2 linked regions of the Kaistia algarum genome follow. The protein of the gene in region 1 interacts with the protein of each later gene in a pairwise test. Links are inferred from orthologs where the notes say so. Each region holds a gene or a part of one and is shown in the gene's direction. Other genes may lie near its edges. The genes, in order: clpS and dps.

What was found.
Region 2: the proteins of clpS (region 1) and dps interact in binary tests that used the Escherichia coli proteins (3 or more experiments, as listed by UniProt). The link is inferred for Kaistia algarum from one-to-one orthologs.

Annotation. Positions count from the first base shown.
Region 1 is NZ_JAPKNJ010000001.1:1,267,044-1,270,117, forward strand. What follows is about bases 64-2,817. They hold clpS (ATP-dependent Clp protease adapter ClpS), read left to right. Parts: upstream 64-1,152; coding sequence 1,153-1,482; downstream 1,483-2,817. Other genes in these bases: OSH05_RS06125 (cobyrinate a,c-diamide synthase), read left to right, coding at 64-961; clpA (ATP-dependent Clp protease ATP-binding subunit ClpA), read left to right, coding at 1,492-2,817. Outside these bases: more of OSH05_RS06125, read left to right, coding at 1-63; more of clpA, read left to right, coding at 2,818-3,074. UniProt on the Escherichia coli protein: Involved in the modulation of the specificity of the ClpAP-mediated ATP-dependent protein degradation.
Region 2 is NZ_JAPKNJ010000001.1:2,693,560-2,696,558, forward strand. The notes cover bases 213-2,891. They hold dps (DNA starvation/stationary phase protection protein Dps), read left to right. Parts: upstream 213-1,177; coding sequence 1,178-1,606; downstream 1,607-2,891. Other genes in these bases: OSH05_RS12925 (AAA family ATPase), read right to left, coding at 299-880; OSH05_RS12935 (hypothetical protein), read left to right, coding at 1,599-2,063; OSH05_RS12940 (DUF992 domain-containing protein), read left to right, coding at 2,155-2,637. Also shown: OSH05_RS12920 (disulfide bond formation protein B), read right to left, coding at 1-202; OSH05_RS12945 (glycoside hydrolase family 99-like domain-containing protein), read left to right, coding at 2,926-2,999.

The DNA of each region.
Region 1 (3,074 bases):
CCTGGTCCATGACGTCTCCGGCCAGTCACAGACCGTCGCGGCGATTCTCCGCGGCATGATGCTGCATGATCCCGATGTCCGTGTTGCCGGCGTCATCCTGAACCGCGTCGGCAGCGAGCGGCACCGGCGGCTAGTCGAGGAAGCCGTGGGTGCGATCGGATTGCCCGTGCTCGGCGCCTTGCCGCGCCAGGCCGACCTGCAACTGCCGGAGCGGCATCTGGGCCTCGTGCAGGCCGGCGAGGATGCGGCGATCGGCGCCACGATCGCCAGGATCGCCGACAGCATCGAGCGTCACTGCGATCTCGACGCCATCGCCGCGCTGGCCCTGCCGCCGGCCCTCGCCGATGCCTCTCCCGCCGCGCCCGCCCTGCCACCGCCAGGACAGCGCATCGCGCTCGCCTCGGATGCCGCCTTCTCCTTCCTCTATCCGCATGTGATCGCCGGCTGGCGCGCGGCGGGCGCACGCCTCGTTCCGTTCTCACCGCTGGCGGACGAAGCGCCCCCATCGAATTGCGATGCCTGCTGGCTGCCCGGCGGCTATCCGGAGCTTCACGCCGCCCGTATCGCTTCGGCCGAAACCTTTCTCGGCGGCCTGCGCCGCTTCGCCGAGGCCCGGCCGGTGCATGGCGAATGCGGCGGCCACATGGTGCTCGGTCGCGCGCTCGTCGATGCGGACGGCGTCCGCCACACCATGGCCGGGCTGCTCGACCACGTCACGAGCTTTGCCGAGCGCCGTCTCCATCTCGGCTACCGCGTGGCGACGCTTTCCGGCGACGGCATCCTGGGGCAGGCCGGCACGATCCTTCGCGGCCACGAATTCCACTATTCGGTGCTGGTCGAACGCGGCGGCGACGCGCCTTTCGCCTTCCTGCAGGATGCGCGCGGCGAAGCCCTCGGTCCCGAAGGCGGCCGGCGCGGCCTCGTTTCGGGCAGCTATTTCCACGCGATCGCCAACGCATAGGCCGGCCGCAACGCCCAAAGGAATGCGGTTCAGGCGAAGCCCTTCCCAACGCGGAATGCCCATCCCATATAGCTCTTCACAACCCCTACCGCCCCCTCCCGGTGCATGGTCGTCAAATCGTCAAACTAAGCGATTGCGCTGCAGCGAGATTATCGGCAGGATTCCCTTCTGCGACGTGCGACCAGGTTCCGATGAGCAAAGACATCCGTCGATCTGACGACGGCGATTCCGGCATCGGCATCGCCACCAAAGTCCGGCCGAAGACCAAGCGGCCGAACCTCTACCGCGTGCTCCTGCTCAACGACGATTACACGCCGATGGAGTTCGTGGTGCACGTCCTGGAACGGTTCTTCAACAAGAACCGGGAGGAAGCGACGCAGATCATGCTGCATGTGCATCAGCATGGCATGGGGGAGTGTGGAGTCTTCACCTTTGAAGTGGCCGAGACCAAGGTCACGCAGGTGATGGATTTCGCCCGCAAGCACCAGCATCCGCTGCAATGCGTGATGGAAAGGAAGTGAGGTCCTAACGTGCCGTCATTCTCCCGCAGCCTCGAAAAGGCACTCCACCAGGCCCTCGCTCTCGCGAACGAGCGCCATCAGGAATATGCCACGCTCGAGCATCTCCTCCTCGCCCTGATCGAAGATCAGGACGCGGCCGCCGTCATGCGCGCCTGCAATGTCGATCTCGACGTGCTGAAGCGCAGCCTCGTCGACTATATCGACACCGAACTCGCCAATCTTGCCCGCGGCCCCGAAGAAGATTCGAAGCCGACCGCCGGCTTCCAGCGCGTGATCCAGCGCGCTGTCATCCATGTCCAGTCGTCCGGCCGCGAGGAAGTGACCGGCGCCAACGTGCTCGTCGCCATTTTCGCCGAGCGCGAGAGCCATGCCGCCTATTTCCTGCAGGAGCAGGACATGACGCGCTATGACGCGGTCAACTATATCTCGCATGGCATCGCCAAGCGGGCCGGGATGAGCGAGAGCCGGCCGGTGCGCGGCGTCGATGATGACGCGGCGACGGTCGAAAGCCGCGAGGACGGCAGCAAGAAGAAGGCCGACGCGCTCGAGGCCTATTGCGTCAATCTGAACGAGAAGGCCAAGAAGGGTAAGATCGACCCCCTGATCGGCCGCGACACCGAGATTTCCCGCACGATCCAGATCCTCTGCCGCCGCCAGAAGAACAATCCGCTCTTCGTCGGCGACCCGGGCGTCGGCAAGACGGCGATCGCGGAAGGGCTTGCCAAGCGCATCGTCGAGGGCGACGTGCCGGACGTTCTCGCCGGTTCGACCATCTTTTCGCTCGACATGGGCACGCTGCTCGCTGGAACGCGCTATCGCGGCGATTTCGAGGAGCGGCTGAAGCAGGTCGTCAAGGAGATCGAGGACTATCCGGGCTCGATCCTGTTCATCGACGAGATCCATACGGTGATCGGCGCCGGCGCCACCTCGGGCGGGGCGATGGACGCCTCGAACCTGCTGAAGCCGGCGCTCGCCTCCGGCGCGATCCGCTGCATCGGCTCGACCACCTACAAGGAATATCGCCAGTTCTTCGAAAAGGACCGTGCCCTGGTGCGGCGCTTCCAGAAGATCGACGTCAACGAGCCGACGATCCCCGACGCGATCGAGATCCTGAAGGGCCTCAAGCCCTATTTCGAGGACTTCCACCGCGTTCGCTATACCAATGACGCGATCAAGTCGGCGGTGGAACTGTCGGCGCGCTATATCCATGACCGCAAGCTGCCGGACAAGGCGATCGACGTAATCGACGAAACCGGCGCCTCGCAGATGCTCGTGCCAGAGGGCCGGCGGAAGAAGACGATCGGCGTCAAGGAGATCGAGGACACGATCGCCACCATGGCGCGGATCCCGCCCAAGACCGTGTCTAAGAACGACGCCGAGGTCCTGCGTTCGCTGGAAACGACGCTGAAGCGGGTCGTCTACGGCCAGGACAAGGCGATCGAGCAGGTCACTTCGGCGATCAAGCTCGCCCGGGCCGGTCTGCGCGAACCCGAAAAGCCGATCGGCTCCTATCTCTTCGCCGGCCCGACCGGCGTCGGCAAGACCGAAGTGGCCAAGCAGTTGGCCGCCAGCCTCGGCGTCGAGCTGATCCG
Region 2 (2,999 bases), 1.4 Mb from region 1 along the record:
GGGGAACGGAACGGCCAGTGGCGATCAGGGCGATGCCGGCCAGTAGCACGGGAAGGCCGGCATAGTAGGGCAACCGCTGCTCGAGGCAGAGCTTGCACGGCACATAGCCGCCGATGAGCTGAAACCCCCAGGCGCCAAGGATGGCGGCGAGGCCGAGGAGGAAGGCGGCGGAGGCAGGCAGGAGGCGACGAGTGGATGCCACGGTGGAGGCTCCGGGGGAAAGGTGCCCGCTTCTAGCCGCGGGCCTCCGCACTGTCGATGTCGGGCGCATCACTTCCTCGTGCGGGTTCTGCAGCCTTCAGGTCAGGCGGCCATCGTTCAGTGCCGTCAGGATCCACTCGCGATATTTCGGATCGGCGGCGTTGCTGGCCGGCACGACCTTCGAGGCCTCGTTCATGAAGAAGGCATAGTCGCGGCCCATCTCCTGGCCGCGACGGGTGTGCATGTCGAGCGCGACGTCGATGATCTCGGGCATCAGTTCGCCCAGTTGCGTGCCGCGCATCGCCCAGTTGACCATGTCATCGCTGGTCCTCTCCTTCGGGCTGGTGGCAATCAGTCGGACGGCATGGGCCGCGAAGAGAAAGCGGTCGCCCTGTGGGCGGGGGTAGCGCTGGTGCATCTGGTAGAGCGTCTCGACGAGGACCGGCGCCTGCGGATTGCCGAAGCCGACGTCCTCGACCGAAATGACGCAAAGCCGCGCCCAGAGTTTCTCTTCCAGTTCGGGGCTGGTGATGAACATTTCCCAGGCCAGCAGCAGCGCGTTGTCGACCAATCCGCGCCGGAGCGATTTTTGTAGCGCGGAGATGACCTCGTCGGCGGCGAAGCCGTTCTCCGTCACCGTGCGCTGCCATGGATCGGGCGGGGTAGAGACCTTGGTCAACGCGAACTCCATCTAAAGCGGCGATCTGCCGGGCACCAGACTCTGCCGCGTCACGCGCGCCCCGTCCACTTTCTTTGGAAATACCCAGCCGGGCGCGGCATTTTGCGCGTGCGGAACCCAGTCAGATCGACGGCGTTGTTTTCCGCTATGCCTGCGGGTGATATGGAGAGGCCGAGTTGCTTCGCCGCTTCGCTCTCACGGGGCCGCGCGGGCTGATTCATCCGCATCTGAACAGGAGAAGATACCGTGGCCAAGTTGTCCTCGCGCATCGCGCTCGCCTCCAACGTCAAGTCCGCCATGATCGAGCTGCTCAACGCCCGCCTGGCCGACGCGATCGATCTGGCGCTCATCACCAAGCAGGCGCATTGGAACCTGAAGGGTATTCAGTTCATCGCTGTGCACGAGATGCTCGACGGCTTCCGCAGCGAGATCGACAATCATGCCGACACGATCGCCGAGCGCGCTGCCCAGCTTGGCGGCATCGCCCTCGGAACGACGCAAATCGTTGCGGGAGCCACGACGCTGAAGCCCTATCCGACCGACATCAGCTCGATCGTCGATCATCTCAAGGCCTTGACCGACCGCTACGCCGATACGGCGAACCTGGTTCGCTCGGCCATCGACGCTGCCGACGAGGCGGGCGACACCGATACGGCCGATATCTTCACCGCCTATTCTCGCTTCCTCGACAAGTCGCTCTGGTTCCTCGAATCCCATCTTGCTTGAGTCGGCGGTTGCGACGCTGGAAGCGTCCTGGGAAAATAGCTGGCTCTGGGGCGTGCCGTTGGTGGTGGCCACGGTTGTTTTCCATGTACTCTGCCTCGGTCTCATCGACCGGGGCGTGACGATGGTCCTGGATTCGACGGCGTTGGGGCGGCCCTCCCTCCTTCGGTTCGTGCTCGTGATGGGCTCGGTAGCGTTCCTTGCCACCTTCTTGCATGCCGCCGAGGCAACATTCTGGGGCCTCGCTTATCTTGTGCTCGGCGCGCTCCCTTCCGTTCCTTCAGCGATGCTATATTCGTTGAACGCGTTGACGAGCTTTGGACATGACAATCTATACCTGCTTGGCCACTGGCAGTTGCTCGGCGCCATCGAGGCCTTGAACGGCATCATGTTGTTCGGGATGACCACGGCGTTTCTATTTGCCATCATGCAACGTGTATGGTTCCTCGGGCATCGTTGATCCGCGTCGCATGTCGGGATCGTTTGGTAACGACGCTGTGATAGAAGACAGCCGCGCACTGATCTCGATTCGCGGGAAACTGGAGGTTTTCATGAAGATCTTGGGCTACGGACTGTTCGCTCTGGCGATGGCGCTACCGCTTGCCTCGCCGGCTTTCGCCGAGAAGGCTGCCGTCGGCAAGCTTGAATGCGACGTATCGTCGGGCATTGGCCTGTTCGTCGTCGAAAAGCAGACGATGAAGTGCAAGTTCACCCCTGTGAACAGCAACGCCGTGGACTATTATACTGGCAAGATCAACGAATATGGCGTTGCCCTCGGTGAGATCCAGAAGGGTGTACTGCTCTGGGGCGTGGTCTCGGCTACCGACACGGTGCCGGGACCTGGTTCACTCGCGGGCGACTATGCCGGTGCCGGGGCGGATGTAGCGTTCGTCGGCGGCCTTGGCGCCAATGTCCTGGTTGGCGGTTCCAGCAAGTCGATCGCGTTGCAGCCGCTGTCGGTGGAGGGCGAAGCCGGATTCAATGTCGCGGCTGGCGTGACCACCGTTACTCTCGTAGCGGCGCCCGCTCCCTAAAGCGGAACGGCCCCCTTCGCGACAGGCACCCAACGCTGCCACTTCGTGCGCAGCGTTGGTGATTCTGGGCTACATTGGCCAAACTCACTCGTCAAGCGAGGCTGATGCGAGTATCGAGGCTCGGGTTGCGGCGATCCGGGCGGCGGCTCGTACGGCTTGGCGGAATCGCTATTCCGATAGCCCGTCATGCAATGCAGGGTTGACGTAGTCATGTTCGCACATTCGAATATAGATCGCGTCGTCCGTTCAAAAGACTGCCGCCTGTCGGCCTGAGGTTGGGGATATTCGTTGCGTCAGCTGTGGAACTTCGAGCGCTGGCCCGGATTAGCGCTTATCGAACTGAAACTTGACATCGAGGTTCT